4 regions of the Staphylococcus sp. IVB6214 genome follow, and region 1 is predicted to be linked to each of the others. Evidence: riboswitches for the same ligand, from Rfam matches in the RefSeq annotation. Region 1 holds a riboswitch; each other region holds the start of a gene.

Region 1 (8,338 bases):
CGCAAAAGGCTGTAAAGGTTGAAGAAGGGAATCAAGTCATCTTAGGTAAAGAGAATCACCAAAAGACATTAAAAGTGGATAAGATGACAAGTCAGAACTATATTGCTAACGACTTACTGTTTGGTTCGCCTGTTGCCGTTGTAGATGATGCAACGTATAAAGAACTTGAGCCAGCGAATGCAAATAACAAAGAAATGCCAAAACGTTTGCAAATAGGTTTTGAATTAAAACAAGATAAGGCTAAGCATTTGGCGAATGAATTGAATGGGCAGTTCAATAAAACAAATCCATCACCGCGTTCTGCTATTGAGAAAGAGTCTTTAGCGTTTGCAGGTATGTTTATTTTTGTGAGTAGTTTCTTAGGTATTGTTTTCCTTATAGCAGCTGGCTGTATCATTTACATTAAGCAAATGGATGAGACGGACGATGAGATGCAGAACTATCAAATCTTACGTAAAATCGGTTACACACATCAAGATATGACGAAAGGTCTGGCACTTAAAACATTCTTTAACTTTGGCTTACCGCTTATTGTCGGATTATGTCATGCATACTTTGCTGCTAAAGCTTTTAATGTCTTAATGGACAGCCCGAACTTGGTACCTGCATATATTATGATGGCCATTTATTCTGGTATTTATGCAGTGTTTGCATTGATTGCCTTTATACATGCTAAAAGAACGATTAAATTCACAATTTAGCCAATGGAACAATAGATTATCAGTATTTTGTAACAATAAGACTGGGAGGTGCATATTTCCTAGTCTTATTTATTTTGACTTTTTGTTATATAAGTAAATAAAATGTTAAGGTTTTGTAAATTCGATTGTCGGCTGACGTAATATGTGATATTTTCAAATATAGGTAAAAAATCTGAATGAAAACAAGTGGCTTTTAGTCATTTGAATAAATAAACGGCAACTTGGTAACGATCATCACAATGAGAGTGATTGCCCGACTTGCTGAACGGAGGATTTAACATGATTAAGAAAAAAAAGGATAAGTTCATGGAGCGATTGGAAGATATGATCTTCAACCTAGATCGAGCGGCAGTAGAGTTCGGGAAGATGGACTTTAAGACGCACCTTGATTTAAGAACTTATGCTGAAAATATTAAGACGTATGAATCGCACGGTGATGATTTGATGCATCAAGTAATTACAGACTTGAACCAAACATTTATTACACCAATCGAACGTGAGGATATCATGGCACTATGTAATGCGATTGATGATGTGTTAGATGCGATGGAAGAAACGTCTGCCATGTTTGAAATGTACTCTATCGAATATTCAGATGAATACATGTTAGAATTTGTAGAAAATATCCAAAAAGCCATTGGTGAGATGAAGTTAGCCATTGGATTATTAACTGAAAAGAAATTATCACACATGCGTGTACATTCTATTAATATTAAAGAATATGAAACGAATTGTGATGGTATTTTGCGTCAATCAATTAAACATATCTTCAATAGTGAGATAGATCCGATTACTTTGGTCAAAATCAAAGATATCTATGAGAGCTTGGAGAATATTGCTGACCGTTGTCAAACAGTCGCAAACAACTTTGAAACAATTATCATGAAAAATAGCTAAGGAGTCCTCACTTATGGAGTATTTGATATTTGTAACGATTGCGATCGTTATATTTTCGTTGGTTTTTGACTTTATCAATGGATTTCATGACACAGCGAATGCAGTTGCTACGGCTGTTTCAACACGTGCATTGTCACCACGACACGCGATCTTTTTAGCGGCGATTATGAACTTTATCGGTGCGTTGACTTTCACAGGTGTTGCGTCAACGATTACGAAAGAGATTGTCAATCCATTCCATCTTGATAATGGATTAGTTGTCGTACTTGCGGCCATTTTAGCAGCGATTATCTGGAACTTAGTCACTTGGTACTACGGTATTCCGAGTTCATCATCACATGCATTAATTGGTGCGATAGCCGGTGCAGCCATTGCATCAGCCGGCTCAATTAGTGTCTTACATTTACAAGGTTTTACTAAAATTGTCCTTGTATTAATTCTGTCACCTTTAATTGCGTTTGCTGTCGGTTTTACAATGTATTCAATTGTGAAGATTGTTTTTAAAAATGCGAATCTCGCACGTACAAATCGTAACTTCCGTGTTTTTCAAATTTTTACAGCAGCATTGCAATCATTCTCACACGGTACAAATGATGCACAGAAATCAATGGGTATCATTACAATGGCGTTAATCGTTGCGGGCATGCAAACAAGTGTTGAACCTGCATTATGGGTAAAAGTATCCTGTGCGGCGGCAATGGGTCTTGGTACAGCAGTCGGTGGTTGGAAAATCATCAAAACAGTGGGGGGTAATATTATGAAAATCCGTCCAGCAAATGGTGCAGCAGCTGACTTATCATCTGCTTTAACGATCTTCGTTGCATCATCATTGCACTTCCCACTTTCTACAACACATGTGGTATCATCTTCTATCCTAGGTGTAGGTTCTGCCAACCGTATTAAAGGTGTGCATTGGAATACTGCAAAACGTATGATCGTAACATGGTTTATTACATTACCAATATCTGCTTTACTTGCAGCGTTAATTTATATTGTTTTAAATTTATTTTTCTAATACAAAAGGATTGCGTACACAAAGCGTGTACGCAATCCTTTTTGCTTTAGTTATGAGTTGTATTAATGAATATAGTTGTAGCTACTTGTTAATGAACCTGGAATTGTACGGTATCCTACTTGTCCTGGTGAAGTATTGTAGTTCATCTCTGATACTAAAATACTACCGTCTGGGTTGACACGTTCAACATATGCAACATGCCCCATAGGACCTTCTGTCGTCTGCATAATGGCACCTACTTGTGGCGCATTGTTGACAGTGTATCCGTCAGAAGATGCAGCACTTGCCCAGTTGCTTGCGTTCCACCAATATGTACTAATCGGTTGACCTGTTTCAGAACGACGATTGAATACATGCCATGTACATTGTCCCCAAGTGTAAAGATTACTTTGGTTCACAGAGGGTGTTTGTGTTTGTGTACTTGTTTGTACTGTTTGAACACCATTACCTCCTGCAGCAGCTGTATTGACATTTGATGTTGATACAGCGCCAGATTGTCCTGGAATTTGTAATGTCTGATTAGGGTGGATAAGATAACTGCTCATCCCATTAGCGTTCATTAAGTCTTGAACGGTAACGCCGTATTGTGCTGCGATGATATCTAATGATTCACCTGCAACCACTTTGTGACCGTTGCCTGAAGTTTGAGTCGTCGTTACATTGTATGATGTTGTATTTTGTGTTTGAGCATTAGACTGTGCTGTCTCATTGCTCGCACTACCACCAATTGTCAATGTTTGACCAGGGAAAATCATGTTGTTAGAAAGACCATTTGCTTGTTTAATGGCATCTACTGTTGTGCCGTATTGTTCGGCAACTGTCCATAAAGAGTCACCTGACTGTACGGCGTGTTGTGTTGATGCTTGTGCATCTTGATGAGTAAGCACTGCGGCAGCCCCAGAAGTCACTGTCAGTGCGAATGCGAATTTTTTCAAAGTGTTGCCTCCTTATGTATTAAAACTTTATCGTTGATTGTTTCGAAATGTTATCTTTTACATAATATCAAAGATTATTTTAAATTTGTGGAATGTTACGAATCTGTAATGAATTTAACATGTTGTACTCAATGTGATTTAGGGTAAAGTACTGTGAGATGTGACATACGTATGTTAAAGTAAATGTTACAATCAACAAGAAAGATGAAATATAAAGGAGATTTTTATGAGTTCAAGTACAGAACAACAGTCATCAGACTATAAACGATATGGACAAGTATGGTTATTCTTTATGTATTATTGGTTAATATTTGGTATTTCGGTATATTTTGGTCAGTATTTACCAGCGGAATGGCGTCAACCAATGTCTATCGGGTTAGCGATGCTCATTCTTATTACGATGGTCGTGCAACGTGCGCGTTTTAGTGGTCCAATCATTTCACATATTTACACTATCGTTGCAGGATTATTATCTTATGCAACATTCATGTATTCATTTGCAAATCTAGGTGCACACACCTTTTTCATGATTGTGTTATTAGCAATTACAGGGTTTGTCGTGTTTGGTGTCGTTGGCTTTTTTGTTATTCGTGACGCATCAAGTATGGGGAAATATTTATTTGTGACACTTATCGCGCTAATCTGTATGAGTATTGTTGGCTGGTTTGTTCATATCCCTATGCTTTATACAGTTATTTCAGTTGTTGGGTTAGGTCTGTTCTTACTTTACACGTTATATGATTTTAACCGATTGAAGCGGGGTGCCTTTGCGCCAAGAGAGATGGGGTTTAATTTATTTCTAAACTTATTCCGCATCATTCGCCACGCATTAAACTTAGCCCAAAAAGTAAAAAGATCATAAAGATTTGATTCGATGGTCAGTTTTTAATATGATGATACTAGAGAACAATTAAATGGTTAAATATCCACTGGAAGTGCCATATGAACCGTTGGCTGAGATTGAAACGTATTTCAAAATTCCTGAACCTGATCCAGTTAGTACTGGCGTAGGAAAGTGGTTTTGCTTACGTATAAAATGTGAAGCTACTTTTCTGCAGTGTGTAGAAGAGTAGCTTTTTATTTTTATCTCAAGTGGTGTTTGGAAAGGGGGGTTACATGATTATTGCAGTGACACCTTATGAATTGTTAACTGAGCAACATATTCAACGTCTGAATTTGATAGAGCCACATATTGACGGTGTCCTTTTGCGAACACCGATGAGACAACAGCGTCTCATTGAATGGCTCCATGTTCTGTTGCGAGAAGGATTCCCTAAGTCAAAGGTCATTATACATACAGACATTACATTAGCAAAGGATATGGGAATTCAACGTTTACATTTCAGAGAAGGTGATGAACAGGCGTTTGACTTGAAATCCACACACCCTTCATACAGTGTAAGCATGTCTGTGCATTGTGTTGAATCAATTATCAAGGCACACAATCATCGATTAGATTTCGGTCTATTTGGACATATTTTCCCTTCAGCATCAAAAGAGGGAACACCACCGCGTACAAGTACAGAGGTGTGTGCAGCGTTATCAGAGCATTTACCGCTCATTGCGATTGGGGGTATTGATCAGAACACTGTCATGCGTGTTGACCCAAAGTTCATCGGTATTGCATGTATTCGCAGTGTCTTTGATACACCGATAAAAGTATTTGATGAGATGGTACAAAAATGGAGAATGAATAAGGAGGAATGACATGATTGAGATACAAGTAAATGGGGAGCGTCAGCAATTTCAGTCAGATACAACGATTCAAGATGTATTGAATCATTTTGGAATTGAAGCAAAACGAATGGCGGTTGAGCATAATGAAACAGTTGTGAAGCGTTCAGAATGGGCATCTACCTATTTGCGCCCTGATGATCGATTAGAGTTATTAGAATTTGTAGGAGGCGGATAATATGTTTAACATTGGAGATTTAACATTTCATTCAAGATTATTTTTGGGAACAGGAAAGTTTGATAATGAGCAAGTTCAAAGTGCAGCGATTGCAGCATCTGAAACAGAAGTATTAACATTTGCCGTACGACGCATGCACTTATACGATCGTGATTTACCGAATCCACTTGCGAATGTAGATTTAGAACAGTTTGTAACTTTCCCAAATACAGCAGGAGCCAAAACTGCGGAAGAAGCAGTACGTATTGCTGAATTGGCACATGAAGCAGGTGTGTGCGATATGATCAAAGTAGAAGTAATCGGTGATGATGACACACTATTACCTGATCCTTTTGAAACGTATAAAGCATGTGAAATCTTATTGGAAAAGGGATACACTGTGTGTCCTTACATTTCGGATGATGTTGTTTTAGCGCAGCGTTTAGAAGCACTCGGAGTTCATGCAATTATGCCACTTGCGTCACCCATTGGTACAGGAAGAGGCATTAGTAATCCGCTAAATTTACGTTATATTATTGAAAAAAGTAAAGTACCAGTAATTGTTGATGCAGGTATCGGCTCAGCAAAAGATTGTGCTGAAGCAATGGAGCTCGGTGCAGATGCAATTTTGCTGAACTCTGCAGTTTCACGTGCAAAAGATCCTGTCAAAATGGCCGAAGCGATGAAGAAGGGTATCGAAGCAGGGCGTTTAAGTTATGAAGCAGGACGTATTCCAATCAAATATAATGCCGTACAATCCAGTCCATCAGAAGGACTTGGCTTTTTGTAATGGAACGCTATGATAGACAGATAAAATATGCACATTTTGGTCAGCAAGGGCAACAAAAACTTCGAAACCTTCGCGTGATTGTTATGGGTGTTGGTGCATTAGGAGTGGTGTTGCAGAACAACTCGTACGAAGCGGTGTGGGGCATATCACACTTGTCGACAAAGATATTGTGACTATGTCTAATCTGCATCGTCAAAGTTGTTATGTGACGGCTGATGCAGAGTCAATGCTACCTAAGGTCATTGCTTTACAACAGCATCTCATAGCTATTAATCCTGATGTGAAAATAACGACATATAATGAAGAAGTGACAGCGCAAAATATTATAAACATACTCGAACAGGTCAAACCAGACATAGTCTTAGATGGTATGGATACATTTGAAATGCGTTTTTTGTTGAATGAAGCAACACGGAAGTTACAGATTCCTTATATTTATGGTGCGGTTGTAGGAAGTCAAGTCAGTGTTCTACCTATTCACGGTGAAGGGCCTTGTTTGCATTGTATTTTACCAGAAGTACCGAAAACAATGGAACGCTGTGAAATCAACGGTGTGTTACCTCCTGCTGTTCATATGGCTTGTAGCTTAATTGTTGCAGAAGTGTTTCGCTATCTGATGCACGGTCATTTTACGAGCAAGATGACAACGATAGATATACACACACTAAAGATGAGAACGGTTGATGTTACTGCATTGAAAGAATCTGAATGTACAGTTTGTGGGCAAGGACAATATCGACGCTTATCATATGATGATGTTGATCACATACGTGAGTTATGTGGCGGTGTGTTTCAGATACGATTGCCACAAGAAGCTTTTGACGCCACACTTCATTCAAATATTACAGTCGGCATTGCCAATCAATATGTGAAAAGATTGATGAAAGATGACTACGATATGACATTATATCAAGATGGACGGTTATTAATCTACGGTGCAAGCAGTGCGGAAGAAGCTGAAAACGTGCGTGATCAATTATTCGTTGCACATGATGATTGACACATGTTGCTTTCAGATAAAAATACCATGTATAATAAAGGGTAATCTAAAAAGCAATTGAAAGCGAGATGGAAGAATGGGACGTAAATGGAATAACATTAAGGAGAAAAAAGCACAAAAGGATAAAAATACAAGCCGTATCTACGCGAAATTTGGTAAAGAAATCTATGTAGCGGCGAAGTCTGGTGAACCAGATCCAGAATCTAACCAAGCGTTGAAGCTTGTTTTAGAGCGTGCGAAAACATATTCTGTACCGAACCATATCATTGATAGAGCGATTGACAAAGCAAAAGGTGGCGGCGATGAAAATTTTGATGCATTACGCTATGAAGGCTTTGGTCCAAGCGGCTCAATGTTAATTGTCGACGCCTTAACAAATAACGTAAACCGTACAGCATCTGATGTGCGTGCGGCATTTGGTAAAAACGGCGGCAACATGGGTGTTTCTGGCTCAGTTGCATATATGTTCGATCACACTGCAACGTTTGCATTTGAAGGTTATGATGCAGATACAGTATTAGAACAGTTGATGGAGCAAGATATCGATGTGCGTGATGTCATTGAAGAAGGCGGACTCACAATTGTCTATGCAGAGCCAGATCAATTTGCATCTGTACAACAAGCGTTACGTGACCTAGGTGTTCAAGACTTCGAAGTGGCAGAATTAGAAATGTTACCACAATCAGAAGTTGAATTATCAGGTGATGATTTAGCAACTTTTGAAAAGCTTGTTGACGTGTTGGAAGACCTTGAAGATGTACAGCACATTTTCCATAACGTTTCATTATAATGTGTGGAGGACAACGTATGCAGGCTAAAGATTGGATTCAGCATTTATCATTAACACCACATCCTGAAGGTGGTTATTACCGTCAAACAATTCTGAGTTCAGATGCTGTGGACGGTCGCCCTAATTATTCGAGTATATACTTTTTATTAGAGGATACGAACATCTCTCATTTCCATCAAATCGATGCAGATGAAATTTGGTACTATCATGCAGGCGCAACTTTGACGCTTCATATGATTCATCCGGATCATACGTATGAAACAGTGAAAGTTGGGCCGAATGTAGATCAAGGTGATGTGTTGCAATATGTTGTACCAAA
Region 2 (8,338 bases), 300 kb from region 1:
GTAATCATGACAATCGTTTGCCCTTTTGCAATGCGTTCTTGGAATAACGTAATAAGTTTAAATGTATTATGGCTGTCTAAGCCGAATGTTGGTTCATCAAGTAAAATGACATCAGCATTCGTACTTAATGCCGTCGCAACACTTAAACGTCTTTTCTGACCCATCGAAAGTTCAAAAGGGTGTTGTTTAGATACATGTGCTAGATCGAGCAACTCCAACATAGCTGTCGTTTGTTCACCAGCACATTGTGAATCCATATAGTCGTAGTTCACAAAGATTTCATCGTATACGCTATTTTGAATAAATTGTAGTTCAGGATTTTGATATACCAAGTACATATAACTCGCAGCATCACGTACCTTTTTGAGTTTTTGATTATTCCATTGCATTGTTCCTTGGTAGGGGATGAGTTGCATCATCGACTCAAACAATGTAGTTTTGCCAGCACCATTTTTTCCTGTAATCGTTATCCATTGCCCTGGTGCTATTGTTAGATCAGGCACTTGGTAAAGTGTACGTCGACCTCTCTGTATGGCACCTTCTCGATAAGTAAAAAGAAATTTTTGTGATGACATATCATGTGCTTGTTTTGGAAGTGGAGCGGACGCCCATGCATTCGGGTGCCAAACGCCATATTCTGTCAATGTCTCTTCATAATTGGCTAATATCATATCTGGAGATCCTTGTTGTATGATTTGACCTTCATGATTCATAAGAACAACACGGTCAACATAATCCCATACATGTGCTACTTTATGTTCGACAATGAGTGCCGTTTGATCTGTCCATAAATCTTTGAGTAAGTCCCACAAATTCTGCGTTGCTTCAATGTCGAGCATCGCGGTAGGTTCATCTAAAAATAACGTATCAGCTTCCATGAGTAAGGTACCTGCAATTGCTAATTTTTGTTTCATTCCACCGCTTAGTTTGTTGATTGCTTGTTTAGGATTTACATCGAGCTGAACTTTGCTAAGTGCATCTTGAATGCGACGATCCATCTCGTCTTGTGGTACTTGTTGATTTTCTAATATAAATGCGAGTTCTTCATTCACTTGAGGCATACAGAACTGTGAATCAGGATCTTGAAAGATGACACCGGCATGATGCGCAACTTCTAAGTCATCATATTTCATTGGAAGATCAATGAGATCAGGGACGATGCCACTTAAGACGTTTAACAGTGTACTTTTACCAGACCCTGATGGTCCGAGTAAAAGTACTTTTTCTTTATCCTTTATTTCAATATCAAGACCATCAAATATTTTATGGTCAGTACTTGGATACTTTAAGCGTAAATTTTTTGCTTTAAGCAATGTCAGTTCTCTCCTTATAGTGAATCATAATCGTCTTTTGACGCAGGTCTGAATAATTTCGTGACACCGGTCTGATCGAGTGCTTTGACGAGATAATATGGGAAGGCACCCGCTAGAACAGCACCACTGATCATGCGGAAAACGATATACAAGATCAGATTCCACTGTGCGACTTCGCCTAAGTAACCATAGTACCAATCGATTGGTAAGCTGATAAGTGCAGCAGCAAGACCTGCTAAAACAGCGACCATAAATGCACGAGAACGATAACGGAATAAGGCGAATACGAGTTCACACGCAAGTCCTTGTAAAAGTGCATAGATAATCGTTGGAATATCGAAACGTCCCATCATAATTGTCTCACCTGCACCCGCTGCAAATTCAGCAAGTAAAGCAATCCCCATTTTAGGAATGATGAGATATGCAACAACCGCTGCTGCAAACCACATGCCGTATAAAAGTTGATCGATTTGTAAACCGAGTGGTTGGATAGTCTTTGTAACAACCCACCAAATGTTATACACCACACCGAAGATGACAGAAACTAAAACTGTCACAAGTATGTCTGACAATGTTAAGCCTTTTTTCATGGTAAAGAACCTCCTAATAATAAAAGACGCACATCCTGGAAATAGGGATGTGCGTCGATATATGAACAAAGCGCTAATGTTTATATTATGTAAGCAACTCAAAATAAGCGTGCTATTTATTGCCGCAAATATTACGTATAAACGAAACGTCGTACACTTTCCTCCGCTAGTATCACCTAGATCAGGTACAAAGGGTTTGAGGATATTCCTCATCTCAGTTCTCACACCCCTAGTGCGTGCGTATTTAATTGATATACACAATGTACATGTCTTACATTAAAAAGTCAAGAGACGAATCGCCTCTTGACATGATTTTGCTGATTAATCTAAAGTGCTTTGGATATCGTCTTTTGTTTTATCGATACCATCTTTTGCTTCTTGCGCTTTATCTTTTAATGTTTCTTCTTTTTCTTTTGCTTGCTCTGCAGCTTGTTTTAGATCTTTTTCTGACATCATAAAACACTCCTTCATTTATGTTGTTACTCTTCTATATCCATTCTATATTTTCTTAAACATCATTTGGAAAAATATTTATAAAGATGATATAAAATATTGGAAAGGGCTAAACATAACACATATGATGGAATGTATTGTCTTTGGGTGTTAAATCTTTCATACTAGAGACTGAAATTAATCAATTATCAAGACATAAGACAATTGTTCATATATAATAATTGTGAGGTGAGAGGATGTCCTTTTTTAACAAGTACACCGAAGTGATCTATTCCTATATTATAGGTGCGGTTGCGATATTGTTGAGTATCGTTATTTTTATCAATATTCCGCTCATTGAACAACTCAAATCAGGCAAACACCATGTGCCACAAATCCACAATGTATGGGATTTTATCATGGCGTTTTTTAATGAGATTATCCGTGTGATGAGTAAGTACATCGGAGACTTCCCACTCATTAGTGGACTTATCATTTTAGCATTCGGCGTTCTGCTGATTGTGATTGCACGTGTATTAACCAACACAACACGATTTGACTATGATATCTCGATGTTCTTTTTATTAATCGGTATCATTTTCTTTGTGCTTACACTGATTTTTATGTCACAAGTATACGGAATTTTGGCGTTTATTTTTGTTATTCCATTTTTAATGCATATTGGTTATATTACGTTTAAAGATGAACTGAATCCGTTACATCGTAAACAACATTATCTATGGCTAATTTTTGGATATGGAATGAGTTATTTATTTACACAATTAGCCTTATATTCAAGACTTGAAGCACGTGAAGTAGCACCGATCGATGTATTGAGTATCAATACATTTTTCGTAGTGTTGTGGTTACTCGGTCAGATGGCAATCTGGAACTTCTTATTTTTACGTCGTTCATTACCTGTTTTTCATGAACAATTGGATGAAGCTGCTAGTCAGTATTTAAGAAGTAAAAAGTATCAATACAGCGACCAATCTAAAGTGCAGTTTAAGGATATACAGAACCGTACATCTGAATTGACACAGGATATTACACATCGTACACGACGCAGTATTAATATTGAAAAGTTACGTAAAAAACGTGATTACATCAAAGAAAACTGGTTTGGTTGGGCGAAGTTAGAAGAAGATGATATTCCATCATTTTTACGCAAACGTCCAAAATGGTTTAAACGTGCACATGTGAATATAGCATGTGGTGTCATTCTATTGTTCTTCATACTACTAGAATTTAACAATCGTAATGCATTGTTCGCTTCTGGAGATTGGCAATTATCGCAAACACAGTATGTCTATGAATGGATTAGTTTATTACTCTTATTGTTTATTGCGATCGCCTATATCGTAACGACGATTACATTCATGCTAAGAGGAAAGCATTACTATATTCAACTCTTTATGATCAGCATTCTGTTCTTTAAGTTGATGACAGAGTATGTTGTAATTCTCTTTCATGGTTTATTATTGTCGATATTTATTACGCCAATCCTTGTACTGATGCTTATCCCAGCTATCGTTGCATTTGTACTACAATTACGTCAACCAGCTATAAAAGAATAGGAATATTGAGAGTGAGAGCATTGTCTCTCGCTCTTTTTGTTTATAAGGCATACGAGGAAACGACGCCAAAATCGATTTCTGTCAGACTCCCGTGTTAAGATAGAAAAGAACTAATCAAGGAAAGGCTGATAAAATGAAAACAGCAATTTTAAATAGTGGGAAAGAAGCGAAATATTTCAATGGCTATCCGTTGATTGAAGAAGAAGATATCTATCAACAGAGCGCACTGAAAAGTGGTGATCTGTTCCATTTGAAAACGGACAAAGGTATGTATATCGCAACAGGTTATGTCGGTCATCAGCATAAAGGACTCGGATGGGTGTTATCATATAATGCGGATGAAGAGATCAATCAACAGTTTTTTGAACGGTTATTTGAAGCGGCAAAACAAGAACGTGAATATTATTATCACATTGATGGGACGAATGCTTTTCGTTTATTCAACGGAGAAGGAGATGGTGTCGGTGGTTTAACAATTGATCATTATAATGGACACCTGTTGATTCAGTGGTACTCACAAGGCATCTATGCATTTCGTGATGACATCATCTCTGCCATGACACAAGTATTTGAATACACATCTATTTATGAAAAAACACGTTTTAAAGATGCGGATATTCAAGGTGGTTTTGTGATAGGTGAGGCACCTGAATTTCCAATTATTATCGAGGAAAACTTTACTTTCTACAATGTGCATCTTGATGATGGCCCAATGACCGGTATTTTCTTAGATCAGAAAGAAGTACGTAAAAAGATTCGTGATTATTACAGTGCAGAACGACAAGTGTTGAATTTGTTCAGTTATACAGGTGCATTTTCGGTTATAGCAGCTGGACAAGCAGAACAAACGACAAGCGTTGATTTAGCAAATCGTTCACGTCCAATGACAGAAGAAAACTTTGGATTGAATGGAATCGATCCGAAGACACAATCACTATATGTAATGGATACATTTGATTATTTCAAATATGCAGAACGTCATCAGTTGTCGTATGACACGATTGTGATTGATCCCCCAAGTTTTGCGAGAAATAAAAAGAAAACATTCTCGGTCATGAAAGATTATGACAAGTTGATTGAGGGAGCATTACCGATATTAAAAGAACACGGTACGCTTGTTTTAAGTACGAACCACAGTATGTATACATTAAAAGCTTTCAAGAATATGATCAAAAAAACACTTTCTGATAAGGGTATCAATTACCAAATTGATGAAGTAATGGGATTGCCAAAAGACTTCAAAACACATCCACACTACAAACCATCTAAATATTTAAAAGTCGTTTTTGTCACATTGATGGATTAAATGATGGAGAAAAGGGTATAAGATAACGTCTTATACGAGAAAGGTGGATGAACGATGAAATTTACAAATAAAATCACAGAAGTAGTTGGAAATAAAGTATTAAAGATTGAAAAAATCGAGAATAAAAATATTTTACCAAACAATCAGGAAGAGGTGGCAGAACGCCGTAAACAAGCAGAAAACATCGTCAAAAAGAAAGCGATGTTATCGTCAGGGGCAACAATTGTACCGATTCCAGGATTTGACTTTGGTGTAGATATGAAGTTGATGAAAGATATTATTGAAGATATCAACAAATTGTATGGTTTAGATCATAAGCAAGTGAACAGAATGAGTGATGACATGAAAGATCGTATTGTTATGGCGGCTGGTATGCAAGGAAGCCAATTGATTGGGAAAAAAGTTTCGGATGGTTTGATGAAAGTTTTAATTCGAGATGTAGCCAAAAGAACTGCCGCAAAACAAACAAGATGGTTCCCAATTGTCGGACAAGCGGTTTCTGCATCTCTAAGTTATTACTTTATGAATAAGGTAGGAAAAGATCACATTCAGAAATGTGAGAATGTTGTCAAGTCACTTTTGTAAATTGTTCGATAATTTGTAAAAAAACGGTGGAGTCGCGACATGATAGTGGTTTCACAATTGAATTTAATTGTTAATTTTGGTAATGTTAAGGCATGTAGCGAAGTTAAATAGCTTATGCTAAAAATAAAAGAAATAGAAGGAGTAAGATGTAAGATGGAACAACAATCATATGTAATTATTGACGAAACAGGAATTCACGCACGTCCAGCGACTATGCTAGTACAAACTGCTTCAAAATTTGAATCAGATGTACAATTAGAATACAATGCAAAAAAAGTAAACTTAAAATCAATCATGGGTGTTATGAGCTTAGGTGTTGGTAAAGACGCTGAAATTACAATTTACGCAGATGGTAGCGACGAAAAAGAAGCAATTGCAGCAATTACTGAAGTGTTATCAAAAGAAGGTTTAACAAAATAATGTCAACATTAAATAAGGGAATTGCAGCTTCTGAGGGTGTTGCTATTGCCAAAGCGTATATGCTCGTAGAACCCGATTTAAGTTATAGTCAAGAGACAACAGAAGATCCATCTGGTGAGGTTCAAAAATTCAATAACGCATTAAACAATGCCAAAATTGAATTAACAAAGATTAGAAATAATGCGGAAGAACAATTAGGGCCAGACAAGGCCGCTATTTTCGATGCGCATTTATTAGTATTAGATGATCCAGAATTAATCAACCCTATTGAAAGCATGATCAAAGATGATAAAGCAAGTGCACCACACGCATTAACAGCTGTGACGCAAAACTTTATTACTATTTTTGAATCTATGGATAATGAGTATATGAAAGAGCGTGCAGCGGATATCCGTGATGTTTCTAAGCGTGTACTCGCACATATTTTAGGTGTTGAATTACCAAATCCAAGTATCATTGATGAAAGTGTTGTTATCGTTGCGCACGATTTAACACCTTCTGATACTGCACAATTGAACAAGCAATATGTGCAAGGATTTGTTACGAATATCGGTGGCCGTACATCGCATTCAGCGATTATGAGTCGCTCATTAGAAATTCCGGCCGTTGTTGGAACAAAAACAATTACAGAATCTGTAAAACAAGGCGACATGATTATTGTGGATGGATTAACAGGTGATGTCATTATCAACCCATCACAAGATGAAGTACGTGCGTATCAACAAAAACGTGATATGTACTTTGAAGATCGTGAAGCATTGAAACAACTTCGTGATGAACCATCAACGACAATTGATGGTAAACATGTTGAGTTAGCCGCTAACATTGGTACACCAAACGACTTAGAAGGTGTTAAAAATAACGGTGCAGAAGGCATCGGCCTATATCGTACAGAGTTCTTGTACATGGGTCGTGACAACATGCCAACTGAAGATGAGCAATTCGAAGCTTACAAAAAGGTATTAGAAGAAATGGACGGCAAGCGTGTTGTTGTACGTACGCTTGATATCGGTGGAGATAAGGAGTTACCATACTTAAATCTACCTGAAGAAATGAACCCATTCTTAGGATATCGTGCGATTCGTTTATGCTTAGATCAACCGGATATTTTCCGTCCACAATTGCGTGCATTATTACGTGCATCTGTATACGGTAAATTGAACATTATGTTCCCAATGGTTGCGACGGTTCAAGAGTTCCGTGATGCGAAAGCATTATTACTGGAAGAGAAAGAAAACTTGAAAAACGAAGGTGTGGAAGTGAGCGATGATATCGAATTAGGTATCATGGTTGAAATCCCATCAACTGCAGCATTAGCTGATATTTTCGCAAAAGAAGTTGATTTCTTCAGTATCGGTACAAATGATTTAATCCAATACACAATGGCAGCTGACCGTATGTCTGAACGTGTATCATACCTATATCAACCATACAATCCATCAATTTTACGCTTAGTGAAACAAGTCATCGATGCGTCTCACAAAGAAGGTAAATGGACAGGTATGTGTGGTGAAATGGCTGGCGATGAAACGGCGATTCCATTATTACTTGGTTTAGGATTAGATGAGTTCTCAATGAGCGCAACATCTATCTTAAAAGCACGCCGTCAAATTAAAGGTTTAAGCACAACTGAGATGACGCAATTAGCTGATCGTGCGATGAACTGTGCGACAGTTGATGAAGTAATCACACTTGTGAATGATGCTACTGCGAAAGCATAGTCATATGACAAAAACCTGAGATGAGTTAATCATCTCAGGTTTTTTGGTTATTTACAGGCCTAATGTTTGGTTCAGCTTGTCCATGTCAACTTGATAAATTGGTTCATCGTCAAGTAGAATAAATGGTGTCGCAAAGGCGTCATGCGCAATCATCTCATTGCGGTATGTGGCGTCTTTAATGTTTCGTTCTTCAAAAGCAACATTGTGTTCTGTTAAGTAATTTTTAACAAATGTACAGGGTGGGCAATCATTTTGTGTATAGATAATTACATTCGTCATAGTGCACCTCATATCATTTTTTTGAATCAATGAAGATAATTTAGCACAGATAATAAAAGGACGTCAATTGATGTTGCTTAATCATCATATAATACTTTAAAACACAAATTCACGT
Region 3 (8,338 bases), 930 kb from region 1:
GAAAACAAACCGACAAGCAGACAGTTGTTACCATTATCTTCTGAGAACGCAAGCGAAGGCCATGGCAACATGGCATCATACGAATTTGAACCGGATAAAGAATCAATTCTACAAGTATTGTTACCACAATATATTGAAAGTCTGATTTACGGTACAATTCTCGATGCGAAAGCCAGCGAGCACGCATCACGTATGAATGCAATGAAGAATGCGTCTGATAATGCGACTGAAATGATTGATGATTTATCTTTAGAATTCAACCGTGCGCGTCAAGCAGCCATCACGCAACAAATTACGGAAATTGTTGGTGGTTCAGCAGCATTGGAATAATTTGATTATAAGGAGGAACAAACATGGGATTAGGCCGTGTAACTCAGGTCATGGGTCCAGTCATCGACGTGCGTTTTGAGCATGATGAAATGCCAAACATTAACAATGCACTTGTGATTGAAGTACCTAGAGATGGCGAATCTGAGAGTTTAACTTTAGAAGTTGCGCTACATTTAGGTGACGACGTTGTACGTACAATTGCAATGGACTCTACTGACGGTGTGCAACGTGGTGCAGAAGTAAAAGATACTGGGGCACCAATTAGTGTACCAGTAGGTGATGCGACGTTAGGTCGAGTATTTAATGTATTAGGTGATCACATTGACTTAGATGGTGAAATTGATGCGTCAGTACGTCGTGATCCAATCCATCGTCAAGCACCAACATTTGATGAACTCTCTACAGAAGTAGAAATTTTAGAAACAGGTATTAAAGTTGTTGACTTATTAGCCCCTTACATTAAAGGTGGTAAAATCGGATTATTCGGTGGTGCCGGTGTAGGTAAAACAGTATTAATTCAAGAATTGATCAACAACATCGCTCAAGAGCACGGTGGTATTTCAGTATTCGCCGGTGTAGGTGAGCGTACACGTGAAGGTAACGACCTTTACTACGAAATGAAAGACAGTGGTGTTATCGCTAAAACAGCGATGGTATTCGGTCAAATGAATGAGCCACCTGGTGCGCGTATGCGTGTTGCCTTATCAGGTTTAACAATGGCTGAATATTTCCGTGATGAACAAGGTCAAGACGTATTATTGTTCATCGATAACATCTTCCGTTTTACACAAGCAGGTTCAGAGGTGTCAGCTTTATTAGGCCGTATGCCTTCTGCCGTAGGTTATCAACCAACACTTGCAACTGAGATGGGTCAATTACAAGAGCGTATCACATCTACAACGAAAGGTTCAGTAACATCTATCCAAGCGGTATTCGTACCTGCCGATGACTATACTGACCCAGCGCCAGCAACAGCTTTCGCCCACTTAGATGCAACAACAAACTTAGAGCGTAAATTGAGTGAAATGGGTATTTATCCAGCAGTAGACCCATTAGCTTCTACTTCGCGTGCTTTAGAACCAACAATCGTCGGTCAAGAGCACTACGAAGTTGCACGTCAAGTACAATCAACACTTCAAAAATACCGTGAATTACAAGATATTATCGCAATTCTTGGTATGGATGAATTGTCTGATGAAGATAAGAAAACAGTTGAACGCGCACGTCGTATTCAATTCTTCTTATCACAAAACTTCCACGTAGCAGAACAATTTACAGGTCAACCGGGTTCATATGTACCAGTTAAAGATACAGTTCAAGACTTCAAAGCAATCTTAGAAGGTAAATATGACCATATCCCTGAAGATGCTTTCCGTTTAGTGGGTGGCATTGATGATGTACTTGCAAAAGCAAAAGATATGGGTGTTGAAGTATAATTCAAATTAGGAGGCATGGATAATGAATACATTAACCTTAGATATCGTCACTCCTAATGGTTCTGTTTATAATGAAGACAACGTAGAAATCGTTGTTTTACAAACAACAGCAGGCGAGATGGGTGTGATGCATGGTCACATTCCGACAGTTGCGCCATTAAAAATTGGTCATATCAAAGTGACAAGAGACGGTCAGTCCGACTATATAGCTGTGACTGAAGGATTTGCTGAAATTCGTCGAGAAAAAGTCAACATCTTAGTTCAGTCAGCTGAATCAGCAGAGGATATTGATTTAGAACGTGCGAAATCAGCAAAACAGCGTGCAACATTTTATCTTGAGAGCGACAAAGAAGATACAGATATGAAGCGTGCAGAACGTGCATTGAAGCGCGCAGAAAACCGTATCGAAGTAGCCAAGTTCAAATAATATCATTCAAAAAGGTTTAGCTCATTACGGGCTAAACCTTTTTTACGTCAACACCATTGCGTTGTTTGATGCTTTGCAGAACAATCTTTTAATGGCATTTATGACAAGGTGATTTCTATTTTTTAGGTTTCATTTTGGTTTATTTTCTTCAAAAAGGGAATATCATTATTACGAGTACTAATAGTATGATTTGAGTGAAAAATCATGTAAAATCAATATAGATTTATATGAAGAGGAGCAACATCATGGAATATCTAGGACAGTTTGCGGTAGCACATATTATCATGCATGTACTCTGTATTTGTGTTGCATACTGGGCATTAAATGCAGTTCGTTTAGAACAGTTTTTCAAAAAAGGATATCCTGTCCAAGTACAAGTTGTTATGATATTTTTAGCAATTGTTATCGGAACAGGGGTCAGCAATTTTGTCATTGATTTACTTCAGTTTTCAACACAAATTAAATATTTATTTTAGCATTTGTCATGAATCAATTGAAAGAATCGAAGTTAATATGAATATCAAAGAAAAGCATAGAGAGAGACAGTGGAGGATTTTTGAAGATGGATAAAATTATTGTACGAGGCGGACAAACTTTAAAAGGGAGCGTAATGGTAGAAGGTGCGAAGAATGCAGTTTTACCTATTATTACTGCGGCATTATTAGCTAGTGAAGGTAAAAGTGAATTACGCAATGTGCCCCCTTTGAGTGATGTTGACACAATCAATAATGTTTTGAGTGTTTTGAATGCGGATGTTTCTTATGATGAAGCAACACAAGTTGTATCAGTGGATGCAACGAAGCAATTGAATGAAGAAGCCCCTTATGAATATGTTAGCAAGATGCGTGCAAGTATTCTTGTAATGGGACCGTTACTCGCACGACTCGGTGTGGCAAAGGTTGCATTACCAGGTGGATGTGCCATTGGATCACGTCCGATTGAGCAACATTTGAAAGGATTCGAAGCATTAGGAGCAGAAATACATCAAGAAGCAGGGTTTATTCACGCAACAGCTGAAAATGGTTTAGTTGGTAATGATATACACTTAGACTTCCCAAGTGTCGGTGCTACACAAAACATTATGATGGCAGCTTCATTAGCAAAAGGGCGTACCGTCATCGAAAATGTTGCACGTGAGCCAGAAATTGTCGACCTTGCCAACTACATCAACGAAATGGGTGGCGATGTGAAAGGGGCAGGAACAGATACAATTACGATTCATGGTGTAGAAGTATTAAAAGGTGTATCTCATGCGATTATTCCTGACCGCATTGTAGCAGGTACATTGATGATTGCAGCAGCGATTACACGTGGTGATGTATTTGTGAAAGGTGCAATTAAAGAGCATATGACAAGTCTTGTATATAAACTTGAAGAAATGGGTGTGGAACTTGAATACCGTGAAGATGGTATTCGTGTTACAGCACCTGAACAACTTAAACCTGTCGACGTGAAAACATTACCGCATCCAGGCTTCCCAACGGATATGCAATCACAAATGATGGCACTTTTATTAACAGCTGAAGGCCATAAAATCTTGACAGAAACTGTATTTGAGAATCGTTTTATGCATGTAGCTGAATTTAAACGCATGAATGCTAATATTTCGGTTGAAGGTCGCAATGCAAAGATTCAAGGTAAAAGTCAATTACAAGGAGCTCAAGTAAAAGCAACAGACTTACGTGCAGCAGCAGCGTTAATATTAGCAGGTCTTGTCGCTGAAGGTGAAACGACAGTTACAGAGTTAAAGCATCTTGATCGTGGTTATGTAGATTTCCACGGCAAGTTAAAAGCACTCGGCGCAGACATCGAACGTATCAATGATTAAAAAGTTTTATTTTGCGATTGTGAACCAGTCCACTAGCATGAAATTAATCGTGTTTGTGATTGTCAGTGTCGTACTATTTTATGTCGGTCTTATGATTGGTTTATGGATGAATCATGACCATATTTTCAAAGTGTTGAATCCTAACTTTTTTAGGTATTTTAGCGAGACTTTAGGAGGATCATAGTAGATGGAAACTATTTTTGATTATAATGAAATTAAAAAAATTATTCCGCATCGTCAGCCATTTTTGTTGATTGACAAGATTGTAGAATACGAAGAAGGTCAGCGTTGTGTCGGCATTAAACAAGTATCAGGCAATGAGCCCTTTTTTCAAGGACATTTTCCTGATTATGCTGTGATGCCAGGTGTATTAATTACAGAAGCCCTTGCACAAACAGGTGCGGTTGCGATGTTGAACAGTGAAGAAAACAGAGGGAAAATCGCACTATTCGCAGGAATTGATAAATGTCGTTTTAAAAGACAAGTTGTTCCCGGGGATACATTGAGATTAGAGGTTGAAATCACAAAAATAAAGGGACCTATCGGTAAAGGGACAGCCAAAGCAACGGTAGATGGTCAACTTGCATGTAGCTGTGAACTTACATTTGCCTTACAGTCACCAGAATAAAACAAGAACGCCAGGAGTATAGAACATACTTACTGGCGTTCATCTTTAAGGCGAGGTTTTGATTGCATTTTTCGATTGAAAGCTTTGATCAGCGCTTCTCCTTCTAATCCTTCATCAACAAGTTGTTCTAATAAGCTCTCCGCATACACTTGACGCAATGTATAAATGTGACATTCAAAAATAACGGAAATTTTATCTTTGAGTTGTGTAATGTGCTTAATCGTTGCATCAAAGAGTGCAGGATCGTTAGATGGACGTGTAATGACCACACGAATGTTGAGAAGTTGATTATCTTCCATATAGGCTGTCATCTGTTCTTTGTGAATATCTGAAATGACAATTTCAAGTAGCCATCCTGTTCCACGATCTTCTTTATTAATAATGACCCCATCAATCAGTTCGTACTCAGTTACACTGCTGTTATCAGATACAATTTGAAAGCGTACGGCTTTGAATGTCTTCATGTTGCCACCATCCCCTTATTTTTTTAAATTTTACGTTTTTTGAATTTATCACCTTTATTATAACTCAAATAATCAACGAGTTCGTTATGAGATTGAAAATGTTTAAATATTACGCATCTTATATGACTGATATTTGATAGAACTCAAATTGCATTTTGAAGTACTTCTATACTATCATACTTTCAGGAGGTGATAAGTATTAATCAAATTAAAGCAATCGGCACTGTCTCAAAAGCACCTAAGTACTATGAAAAACCAGGAAGTTATTTTGTGACCTTTTTTCTTGCGGTAGAACGCAATTACAAAGGGAAGGATAACCATCCCATCTTTGATTACTTAAATTGTAAAGCATTTGGCCCTGTTGCGATACAAATTGATCAAGAAGTGAATCAAGGAGATCTACTATCTATTGAAGGTTATCTTACAACACGTCGTTATCAATTTAACGATGAAAAACGTTTTTCAACAGAAATTGTCGTTGAATCTGTTGAAATATTAGAAGTCCCACCCCTTATCGAATCCAACGACCACACACTTGTTTAGCTATTTAGTACCCACCCATACCCTAACAAAATGTATCCACCACATACTCTCTATTTATATACTACTTTCTTTCATTAATTCCCTAACCTTAATGACTTTTGTCAGTTTTTAAATCGTACGTTTTCTTAATATTTCATAGGCGGGTTGCACAATGCGGAAGGCGTGGACCCGTCTTATACATACTATAACCTGTCATTCATTACAGTGTCGTCAGGGTATTCATTTGAAAAAAGACATTGAGTTTGCTAAATTTAAGTAAATTGAACATTGATGACTACTAGGGGCGCAAACTCGCTGAGATGAATGAAAATTCAAACCCTTTGAACCTGATTTGGATGATGCCAACGTAGGGAAGTAGATAATGATGTATCAAGGTGAGAAAGCATCATCTTAGTTACCTCTATGTAGTCTATATGTATATTAGTGAGACATGGAGGTAATCAAATGATTCAGAAACCTAAAATTGCATTAACTATTGCAGGGACAGATCCATCTGGGGGAGCAGGTGCAATGGCAGACTTAAAGTCTTTTCATGCATGCGGTGTTTATGGAATGAGTGCTATCACGAGTATCGTGGCACAAAATTCTCTAGGTGTGCAACACATTCATAACCTTGAACCTGCATGGTTAGAAGAACAACTCGCAAGTGTATTTAACGATGAACCACCACATGCCCTGAAGACAGGGATGATTCCAACACCTGACATGATGATGATTATTGAACGTTATTTAAAGAACTTTGACATACCATATGTTATTGATCCTGTCATGGTTGCTAAAAGTGGTGATTCATTGATGGCAGAGCAAGTTCGAAAGCAATTAAAAACAACATTGCTACCATACGCAGATGTTGCAACGCCAAATATTCCAGAAGCTGAAGAGATTACAGGCTTTCAATTGGATACAATGGAAAAGATTCATCGAGCAGGTGAATTCTTTATTAAAGAGATAGGATCTAAAGGCGTTGTCATTAAAGGGGGTCATTTGGCAGGTGATGCAACAGATCATCTTTTTACAAGAGAGGGACACTTTGTTTTTGAAGGTGAACGTTATCCAACTGAACATACACATGGTACAGGTTGTACATTCTCAGCAGTTATTACTGCAGAGTTGGCGAAAGGACGATCTGTTTATGATGCAGTTGCAAAGGCAAAAGCGTTTATTGCTTTAGCGATTAAACATACTCCAGAAATAGGACAGGGCAGAGGTCCGGTTAATCACTTTGCTTATCAATCACAGAAGGGATGGGACTAATGAGCGATTATTTAACCGAAGTACGCAAAGAAAGTCCACTAGTTATATGTTATACCAATGATGTTGTTAAAAACTTTACTGCAAATGGCCTACTTAGTCTAGGTGCGAGTCCAGCTATGAGTGAAGCACCTGAAGAAGCGGCAGACTTTTTTAAAGTTGCACAAGCGTTACTCATCAATATCGGTACACTAACACAACAAAGCGGTGAAGATATGTTGCGCATTGCTAAAGAAGCAAACCGCCAAGGCGTACCAATTGTTTTCGATCCCGTGGCAGTCGGTGCTTCTCAATTCAGAAGAAACTTTTGCAAACGCTTTTTAGAAGAAATTCAAGTGACAGTCATAAAAGGAAATGCTTCTGAAATTTTAGCACTTGTGGATGAAACAGCCACGATGAAAGGGACAGACAGTACGCTTGATCAACTGCCTGTTGAAGCGGCAAAACAAGCACATCATCAATATGATGCAGCTATCGTAATGACTGGTGAAACAGATGTGATCGTACAAGACGATCGAGCAATCGCTTTAGGCAATGGGACGCCGTTATTAGCAAAAGTCACTGGGACAGGTTGTTTACTAGGTGCTGTTGTCGCAAGTTTTTTATTGAAAGATACACAGCCTTCATTGGAGAAGTTAGCTGAAGCGGTATCATACTATACCATTTCAGCAGAACGCGCAGAAGTAAAAGCAGGTGCTGATTTGCCAGGGACTTTTTCAGTCGCATTTTTAGATGCATTGAGTCAAACTGCGACAGTCGCTTTTCAACAAGAGATAAAGAAGAGAGAAGTGAAGAATGATGAGATTTGATCGTAAGCAATTACGAGTTTATTTTATTGCAGGGACGCAAGATGTAAAAAAGGGAAGTCTTGATCGTATTCTTGAAGATGCTTTAAAAGCAGGTATAACGATGTTTCAGTTTCGTGAAAAAGGTCCCTCTGCATTAACAGGAGAAGCAAAAAAACAAAAAGCATTAGAACTTCAGAAGTTATGTCGGACGTATCAAGTTCCTTTTATTGTCAATGATGATGTTGCACTTGCTTTAGAAATAGATGCTGATGGTATACATGTCGGGCAAGACGATGCAGAAGTTCAAAGCTTTTATACACAAGCAGAAGATAAAATTATCGGTCTAAGTGTGAGTAACTTTGAAGAGTATGATCAGTCAGATTTGACACATGTCGATTACATTGGTGTAGGTCCTGTATATCGAACGCAATCGAAGAGCGATGCCAAACAAGCCGGTGGTATCGAAATGATTCGTCGTATGCGTCGTTATGATGAAGAGATTCCCATTGTCGCAATCGGTGGTATTACAGAAGAAAATGTTGCGTCTATTATTAATAATGGAGCAGATGGTATTGCCACTATTTCTTCAATTACACAGAGTGACAATATTGAAAAATCTGTGTCGTGCTACTTACAATATTTT
Region 4 (8,338 bases), 440 kb from region 1:
CTGGATTTTGACGTACATATTGTGCTGCTTTGATTTTGTGTACTAATGTGCTAGCGTCACGACCAATACCGTCAGCATTGATTTCAGCTGCTTGAACAACACCATCAGGGTCAACGATGAAAGTACCACGTTGTGCAAGGCCGGCTTCTTCATCTAATACGTCGAATAAACGTGTAATTTGTTGTGATGGGTCACCGATCATTGTGTATTTTAATGTGCTGATAGCATCTGAGTGATCGTGCCAAGCTTTGTGTACGAAGTGTGTGTCTGTTGATACAGAGAATACGTTTGTACCAAGTTCTTGTAATTTTTCATAATGGCTTTGAACATCTTGTAATTCTGTTGGGCACACGAAAGAGAAGTCAGCTGGATAGAATACAACGACACTCCAGTTACCTTTTAAATCTTCTTGTGTTACCTCAACGAACTCATCTGTTTTTGCGTTGTACGCTTGTGCTGTGAATTCTCCAATTTGTTTACCGATTAATGACATAGTGAATAGCCTCCTAGAAATATATTGATTATTATTAGATTAGAATCACTCCAAAGTCTTCTTTGTTATAATTCCTTCTTAATAATAATTCTAATCTTTAGTGTTATTATGCCATGGAACGATACATCCGTCAATTATTAAACTTAAATAATTGTGCGCCATCTTTTGATAGGCGAAAAGGCGCAACTATCCGAATGTGAAAGGGTGTTTCATGCACTTAATGTTTCTATGTTCATCATAGCATTGTTGGGGTTTAATTCTCAATTAATGATACCTTTATTGAAAATTAAATGCGTTGAAAAGGCATTTCAAGTTGGACTTAAAATGCCTTTGTATACTAATAAAACGATGGTTTATAGGTGAGTGTTGCCTACCATTTGTACCATTATTCAAATGTAACAGTGACTCGACCGACATGTTGATAATCGACCGTATAAGTACCTTGCTCTGCCTTGATAGGTGGGATGAAAGTGCCTGATGAGATGACATCTCCTTTTTTGAGTGACTTTCCATGGCTGGCCAGTTTTTGACTGAGCCACTGTACGGACTTGACTGGATTGCCTAATACTTCTGACGCAACGCCTGTTTTGACTTCTGTACCATTATGTTTCAATGACATTGTGACTTGGCCAAGGCTGTCATAATCTAATGGGGGAACGGGCTCTCCGACAACGACAAGGCCAGTCGCTGTGTTATCTGCTAATAAATCTCCTAATGTAAAGTTAGGGAACCAGTCTTGATAGCGTGCATCAGGTACTTCAATCGCTGGGGCCAATTGCGAATGATTGAGCACATCTTCAACGCTTGGATTAGAAGGCAAGTCTTCTGTAATCACAAATACCAATTCCGGTTCGATTAATGGAGCGAACAAGTGATTCAATTGTACAGTGGCATCATTTTGCTGGATGACTGTTTTGAGCAATGTACCATAAGCAGGCTCATGTGTATTGGCATATGCTTGCGTTTCTGCGCTTGTCATACTGACTTTGTAGCCGGCCACATCTGTATTGTTATGTGCCTTTAGTTGTTCAATTAAGGCATCTTGTGTTTGATAGCCTAACACTTCATCAACATTCTCTTCAGGGTTGAGAAATGGGATAGGTTGTTGTGATTGATAAGCTTGAAAAACTTTCTCTGCTAATTGTTGTGGTTGCTGAGTCATAAAGACACTCCTTTGTCAGAAAATTGATACTTTTATGATAAAGGTTTGTGATTAAAGATGCAAGTGTGCAGTGTACATGCCTTTTGAAGTGTCATTTGCTAATATAAAGACAAAGAATAAGGGAGTGAAATATATGTCAGACTATGTATATCGTTTAGCGAAGCAACATCACTCAGTGAGAAAGTTCAAAAATGAGCCATTAACACGTGAAATAGTGAAACAGTTAATTGAAGCAGGGCAGATGGCTTCAACATCAAGTTACTTACAAACGACATCTGTGATTGGTGTAGAAGATCCAGAAAAGAAAGCTGCTTTGAAAGAAGTGTCAGGGCAACCTTACGTCTTGAACAATGGGTATTTATTAGTGTTTGTCGTTGATTATAATAGACATAATCTTGTGAATGAACAACAAGCACAAGATATGACGACAAGCTTTGAATCAGCAGAAGGATTGCTTGTAGGGACAGTAGATGCATCATTAATGGCACAAAACATTGCATTGACGGCAGAAGATATGGGTTATGGCATTGTTTATTTGGGTTCATTGCGCAATGATGTTGCACGTGTACGTGAAATTTTAGACTTACCTAAGCACACCTTCCCAATCTTCGGTATGGCGATTGGTGTACCGTCTGAGGATGAGAATGGAACACCGAAACCACGGTTACCGTTTGAACATGTCTTTCACGTTGATACGTATGACAATGATTGTGATGTGGCACGCCAACAATTGGCGGCGTACGATAAAATAGTATCTGATTATTATGCAGATAGAACAGGTGGTAAACGTACGGAGACGTGGTCAGAACAAGTAGCGAACTTCATGAGTAGTAAACAGCGTTTAGAGATGAAAGACTGGCTTCAAGATGCAGGATTTAATAAGAAATAGCATAAAAAATACCACGTACGATGTGCTGAGCTGACCCCATATAGTGGGAACTTTATAAAAACACTTTCGTTGAATTCAGTTAAAATGAATTTACGGAGGTGTTTTTTCTATGCGCAGAGTGGCGTATTCAGTTGAAACAAAGTTTAAAGCAGTGAAGATGAAAGCAGAAGGTTATACAACTAAAGAAATTATGTGTGAATTAAATATTAGAAATAGCACACAGGTAAAAACATGGTGGAGATGGTATAGAAAGGGTGAAACATATCGATTTAGTCAACAAGTAGGCAAACAATACTCCTATAATAAAGGATTAGTGGAACTTTCTGAACTGGAACAATTAAAGTTAAAGAATAGAAGAAATCAAGCCGAAATAGATATTTTAAAAAAGTACAAGGAATTGGAAAGGAAGTGGTACCTGAAGTAGTGATAGAATTAGTGGATGAGTTAAAGCACAGGCATCCTGTGAAGCTGATTTTGGAAGTGTTGAATGTCCCTAAATCAAATTACTACCGTTGGAAAAATAAGAAGAAAACGGAAGATACAACAGTTAAAAAGGTTAAGGAATTATGTGAAGATAATCATTACACGTACGGCTATCGCAAGATAACTGCTCTGATGAATCAGGCCTCTAAACAACCGATAAACCATAAACGTGTACAAAGAATTATGAGAGAAAATAATTTGAATTGTAGAGTTAGAATTAAGAAATCTAAACGTCGAGGGAAGGCATATTATCTTACAAGCAATAAACTGAATGGTAACTTTAGAGCAAATCAACCTCTACAAGTACTGACTACTGATATTACGTATCTTCCCTTTGGTAATTCAATGTTGTATTTATCTTCAATCATCGATTTATATAACGGTGAAATTGTGGCTTATAAGATTAGCGATACACAAGATCAAAGTTTGGTAAATGACACCTTAAACCAAATTGATATTCCAGAAGGATGTCTACTTCATAGCGATCAAGGAAGCGTCTATACATCGCATGCTTACTACCAATTATGCGAAGAAAAGGGCATTATCAGAAGTATGTCTCGCAAAGGTACACCTGCTGATAACGCCCCGATAGAATGTTTCCATTCCTCGCTAAAGTGTGAAACATTTTATCTTAACAATGAGTTAAATAACTCTAATTTCATTGTAAAGGATATTGTCGAAAAGTACATTGAAAACTATAATAATAATCGAATTCAACAAAAATTAGGCTACTTATCCCCTGTGCAATACAGAAAATTAGCAGCCTAATTCAAGTGTTTTTATGTGAGTCCCATATTAAGGGTGCAGTGCCGTGCTGTACGTGGTATTTTTTGATTAATGACTTGTTGTCAGTTCATCATATTGATTGTCATTAAAGACATCTTCATCAAGTTGTTTTGTGAGCTTAGCAGTACCTGTTCCGGCTAACATTGAATCATTCACGTTCAATGCAGTACGTCCCATATCAATTAATGGTTCTACGGAGATAAGGACGCCGGCAAGACCAACTGGTAAGTTCAGTGCTGAAAGGACGAGAATAGATGCAAATGTTGCACCACCGCCGACACCGGCAACACCGAATGAACTAATAATAACAACGATAATAAGCGTTGCGATGAATTGTAGGTCGATTTCAACACCTGCAACGGGTGCCACCATAATTGCCAACATGGCAGGGTAGATACCCGCACAACCATTTTGACCGATAGACAGACCGAAAGAGCCTGAGAAGTTGGCGATGGCTTGTGGGACACCTAAACGATTCGTTTGCGTTCGAATGTTAAGTGGCAATGCACCTGCGCTTGAACGTGATGTGAAGGCGAACATCATTACTTCTGTCGTCTTTTTCACGTATTGGATTGGGTTGACACCTAGTACTAATAAGATTAATAAATGGATGATATACATTGTGAGCAATGCTGCATAAGATGCGATGACAAATTTGCCAAGTGTCCAAATCGCTGCAAAGTCACTTGTCGCTAATGTGTTTAACATAATGGCTAAGATACCATAAGGTGTTAAGCGCAATACGAATGTCACAACAGCCATAATCAATGAATATACTGCATCAATACCACGTTTTAATACATGGCCATTTTCAGGTTGTTTGCGTGCAACGCGCAAATAAGCAAAGCCTAAAAATGCTGCAAAGATAACGACAGCAATTGTTGATGTCGCACGTGCCCCTGTAAAGTCTAAGAATGGGTTCGCAGGGAGTAGTTCTAGAATTTGTGCTGGCAATGTTGTTGCTGTTAAATCTTTCGCTGTTTGTGTAATTTCTGAACTACGTGCGTTTTCGGCTTGACCGAGATCAATCGTTGATGCATCGAGACCGAATAGCATCGCATAAGCGATACCAACGATGGCTGAGATGGCAACGGTACCGATTAAAAACATGAAAATGTAGCCGCCCATTTTGGCGAACTTCTCACCGAGATCAATCTTCGTAAATGCCGCAATAATTGAAATGAAAACGAGCGGAATGACGATCATTTTCAAGAGGGAGATATAGCCATTCCCAATGATACCGATCCATTCTGTTGTTTGTGTTGTAATTTTGCTATCTGCACCGTAAAGGAGCTGTACAATGATTCCCAGTATGATACCAAGGCCAAGTGCCACAAAGACACGTGTAGGGAATTTGACGTGTTTCTTCGCCATGACCCATAGGCCGATAAGGAACCCAGCAAAAATTAATAGGTTAAGTATAATTAGAAATATAGACATTTAGATGCTTCCTTTAATTCCGACTTGTATTATAAGAATAAGTGCAAGTCTCCTTAAAATCAACCCCTACATACAAATTTTCTTATTTTATAGGCGAAAAAGGTCTTAATTGCTGGGCTGCATTAGATTTTCCATCAACTAATTGCGCCATAAGTTGACCGACAATGGGAGAGAGTAGAATGCCGTTTCGATAATGTCCGGTTGAGACATATAGATTGTTATGAAGAGCGCCCATAATCGGAACACCGTCTGGCGTAATCGGTCGAATACCAGTCCAAGTCTTAATGACACGATGTTCTCGCAGATTAGGTATCATAGCTTGACTTTCGGCATCTAACCATTGAAGATTTTCAGCTTTATTTTGTGTGCTCCAATTATCGAGTTCTGATGTAGCACCGATGAGAAAGCGATTGGGTTTCTTTGGGACGATATAACAACCATTCATATTGAAAATGGTTTCTTTCAGTTGTGAATAAGATGATTCGATTAACTTTACATCGCCTTTGACAGGGTGTGTCGGAAGATTGATCCCGAGTTGATGCAACAATGTACCACTCCAAGCACCAGCAGCAATGACTAATTCGTCTGCATAGAATGTTCCTTTAGAAGTGGTTACTTGATAATGCGATGCATGTTGCGCAATCTGTAACACTTCTGTCTGCAAGTGAAGGTCAATATGCGAAAGTTTTGAGACGGATTGTAGTAATGCCTGTGTATATAAGTTAGCATTGATTTGGCCGTCGTCATGTATTTTGAATGCTGCACAAGCTTCGACGTCACAGTGGGGGAAGCGTGCGCGTAATTGATTGTGTGATAACTCATAAATTTCATGGTCTTGCTGCGAGAGAAATTCAAATTGCTTTTTAACTGCTGGGACATGTTGTGCGGTAGTTGCTACCTTAATCAGTCCATATGTTTGCAGTTCAATATCGATATGTGTTTCCTTTAAGAGTTGTTGTGCAGTATCCTGCATCATTGCACGGCTTGCCATTGCAAGATGATATAAAGGTGTATCTTCAAAAAACTCATTCTGTGCGCCTAACATTCCACCTGCCGCATAAGATGCATTCATGCGGGGTGTTGAGCGATCGATGATATGTATGCGACGACCTCGTGCGTTGAGTTGACGTGCAATGGATAATCCCATCACGCCACCACCAATAATAATCGTTTGTAACATAAAAAAACCTCCTGCATGTGAGGGTGCAGGAAGTTGACATGTATGATTGAAATTGAGTCATCTGTGATGCATGCTTTAACGCTGCATGGCTATCATGAAGCACATGACATGTAATTGCTTCCCTTCGATGGCATTAACCATATCAGGTTCAAAGAGTTAAGAGTCCGTCTTTCTCAGCTCACTTCGAGCACCCCTAGCATGTTATTTAATTGTAAAACAAGTCATTTACTCAAATAAAAGTTGTGTTTTAACCGCCGAATAATCGTTGGAGAAAACCTTTTTTCTCATTGCGTTCAATTGTGTGTGCTAATGCTTTTTGTCCTTCTATTTGTGATTCAATATGTTTTTGTGTTGTGCTGAGTTGTTCAGTTTGTTGTTTTTGTGCTTCAGTGAGTGATTCCATAGATGCACTGTTCGATTTAAGCTGTGCTTCTAACTTGTTATGTAACTCAGTCAATGCCTCTTGTTGTTTGTGAACTTGCGTCACCATTTGTCCAAGTATTTGACGCTCTTCACGCATTTGATTGATTTCGTTGTGTAATTCTTTGAATAGATTAGAAAGTTGTTGGTCAGCAGGAAGTTGTTGTGTATCTTCCTTCACAATCACTTGTAAAAAGTCTTTTTCTTTTTCGAGTTCTTCAAATGCGAGTTCGTAACTGTTTGTTTGTCCAACACGTTCTGCGATTTCTTGAAAGAGTTCGATATCTTCTTCTTTAAAATCTGTCGCTTCACGTCCACGATATTCCGTTTTATCTAAGTGATAACCACGTTCTTCGAGATGCTGAACAATTTTTCGGACTTGCTTTTCGCTTAAGCCAGATTTTTGTGCGAATTCTTTTGTTAGCATATAATCGGATCCTTTCTCCTACAATTTAGACAGCTGTCAGTGTTCGTTCAGTGAGCCGTCAGTCTTACCTCTACTTCATTGTAGCGACTTTACGGATTGATTTCAAGGGCTTATGCATTCGGTTCTTTACGCAAATCCATCTTGACGAGTAACGGATAAATAACTTTGCGTGGCAGTCTATTCGCAAAGACATATTTGAGAATATAACAAGACTTGATACTTGCACCGTAGATGTCTTTCGTTAAAGGAATGTTCGCCTTAATATATAAGTCTAATGGTACAGGCTTTCCGTTTCGGTCGAGTGAAGGTTGTATATATGAAATCTTTGTCTGCTTTTCAAAGCCTTGTTGTGTTAAGAAACGTCTGCGAAATGCAATATCGTCTGCCGTTTTAGAATCGACATCCGGTGACTCGAACGTTGACTCGAACATAAAGAAGTTGACATCACGACCATGTAATTGTTGTGCCAGTGCATTGATGTGGACTTCAGTTTGATGGAGTGTCTCTTCAAGATAAGCTTCATGATGTGTGCCTTGTTCGGCAAGTAAGTAGATAATGAATCCTGCATTTGTCGTTGCTTCATAATGCGCAGTTGCAAAGCTGACAACACGGTCATCTTCAATGCCGACTAAAAAAACATAATCGTTTTTCGTCTTTTCTGTCTTGAGTGATTGGACGAAAACCGACTCGTCTTCAGTGACAAGTGCATCTAATCTCCCTAAGTAAAAGTCTAGTGCAGGTTGATACCATTGATCTTGCGTTGATTTGATTTGAATAAAATCCATCGTCTATCACCTCTTTTTAATGGCTCTAGTATAGCATAATGACAAATCGGTACTCCACGTAAAAAACACTCAAGCAAGATATGTTGCTTGAGTGTTAGATGTTTCTATATTATTCAATATCGCCCTTATGTTCAGATGGGTGATGTTTAAAGTCATGTGTGTCGTATGAACTATTTGTTTGCGATACTTCGCTGTGATTGCCAGATTCAAAGTGTTTCACAAGAATAACAATTTCGCCATCAAGTACGGCTTGCTTAAGTTGTTCTTTTTCAT

The links. A riboswitch is a leader RNA that binds a small molecule or an ion and turns the genes downstream of it on or off. The one in region 1 is predicted to bind thiamine pyrophosphate.
Region 2: linked by a shared signal. The riboswitch ahead of MUA51_RS03375 (ECF transporter S component) and the one ahead of MUA51_RS01935 (thiamine phosphate synthase) in region 1 are both predicted to bind thiamine pyrophosphate.
Region 3: linked by a shared signal. The riboswitch ahead of thiD (bifunctional hydroxymethylpyrimidine kinase/phosphomethylpyrimidine kinase) and the one ahead of MUA51_RS01935 (thiamine phosphate synthase) in region 1 are both predicted to bind thiamine pyrophosphate.
Region 4: linked by a shared signal. The riboswitch ahead of thiO (glycine oxidase ThiO) and the one ahead of MUA51_RS01935 (thiamine phosphate synthase) in region 1 are both predicted to bind thiamine pyrophosphate.

The regions. Positions count from the first base shown of each region.
Region 1 is NZ_CP094723.1:396,607-404,944, forward strand. Features, by position in the region: gene MUA51_RS01910 (ABC transporter permease) at 1-701, shown strand, start outside; gene MUA51_RS01915 (DUF47 domain-containing protein) at 981-1,598, shown strand; gene MUA51_RS01920 (inorganic phosphate transporter) at 1,612-2,613, shown strand; gene MUA51_RS01925 (LysM peptidoglycan-binding domain-containing protein) at 2,676-3,548, opposite strand; gene MUA51_RS01930 (Bax inhibitor-1/YccA family protein) at 3,775-4,410, shown strand; TPP riboswitch at 4,470-4,579, shown strand; gene MUA51_RS01935 (thiamine phosphate synthase) at 4,665-5,255, shown strand; gene thiS (sulfur carrier protein ThiS) at 5,257-5,460, shown strand; gene MUA51_RS01945 (thiazole synthase) at 5,462-6,229, shown strand; partial or broken gene MUA51_RS01950 (ThiF family adenylyltransferase) at 6,229-7,229, shown strand; gene MUA51_RS01955 (YebC/PmpR family DNA-binding transcriptional regulator) at 7,306-8,019, shown strand; gene MUA51_RS01960 (cupin domain-containing protein) at 8,037-8,338, shown strand, end outside.
Region 2 is NZ_CP094723.1:701,201-709,538, forward strand. Features, by position in the region: gene MUA51_RS03370 (ABC transporter ATP-binding protein) at 1-1,313, opposite strand, end outside; gene MUA51_RS03375 (ECF transporter S component) at 1,328-1,903, opposite strand; TPP riboswitch at 2,045-2,144, opposite strand; gene graF (glycopeptide resistance-associated protein GraF) at 2,225-2,356, opposite strand; gene auxA (lipoteichoic acid stability factor AuxA) at 2,593-3,912, shown strand; gene MUA51_RS03390 (class I SAM-dependent rRNA methyltransferase) at 4,046-5,218, shown strand; gene MUA51_RS03395 (DUF697 domain-containing protein) at 5,273-5,803, shown strand; gene MUA51_RS03400 (phosphocarrier protein HPr) at 5,957-6,223, shown strand; gene ptsP (phosphoenolpyruvate--protein phosphotransferase) at 6,223-7,944, shown strand; gene MUA51_RS03410 (glutaredoxin family protein) at 7,996-8,223, opposite strand.
Region 3 is NZ_CP094723.1:1,655,621-1,663,958, reverse strand. Features, by position in the region: gene atpG (ATP synthase F1 subunit gamma) at 1-330, shown strand, start outside; gene atpD (F0F1 ATP synthase subunit beta) at 354-1,766, shown strand; gene MUA51_RS08185 (F0F1 ATP synthase subunit epsilon) at 1,789-2,193, shown strand; gene MUA51_RS08180 (DUF1146 family protein) at 2,439-2,669, shown strand; gene murA (UDP-N-acetylglucosamine 1-carboxyvinyltransferase) at 2,756-4,021, shown strand; gene fabZ (3-hydroxyacyl-ACP dehydratase FabZ) at 4,209-4,649, shown strand; gene MUA51_RS08165 (YwpF-like family protein) at 4,679-5,113, opposite strand; gene MUA51_RS08160 (single-stranded DNA-binding protein) at 5,303-5,656, shown strand; TPP riboswitch at 5,926-6,026, shown strand; gene thiD (bifunctional hydroxymethylpyrimidine kinase/phosphomethylpyrimidine kinase) at 6,104-6,910, shown strand; gene thiM (hydroxyethylthiazole kinase) at 6,910-7,716, shown strand; gene thiE (thiamine phosphate synthase) at 7,706-8,338, shown strand, end outside.
Region 4 is NZ_CP094723.1:2,143,656-2,151,993, reverse strand. Features, by position in the region: gene ahpC (alkyl hydroperoxide reductase subunit C) at 1-493, opposite strand, end outside; gene MUA51_RS10585 (2-keto-4-pentenoate hydratase) at 879-1,655, opposite strand; gene nfsA (oxygen-insensitive NADPH nitroreductase) at 1,789-2,544, shown strand; one part of gene MUA51_RS10575 (IS3 family transposase) at 2,654-2,924, shown strand; one part of gene MUA51_RS10575 (IS3 family transposase) at 2,924-3,795, shown strand; gene MUA51_RS10570 (L-cystine transporter) at 3,862-5,253, opposite strand; gene thiO (glycine oxidase ThiO) at 5,336-6,433, opposite strand; TPP riboswitch at 6,536-6,638, opposite strand; gene MUA51_RS10560 (DNA-binding protein) at 6,681-7,280, opposite strand; gene MUA51_RS10555 (hypothetical protein) at 7,391-8,065, opposite strand; gene MUA51_RS10550 (general stress protein) at 8,175-8,338, opposite strand, start outside.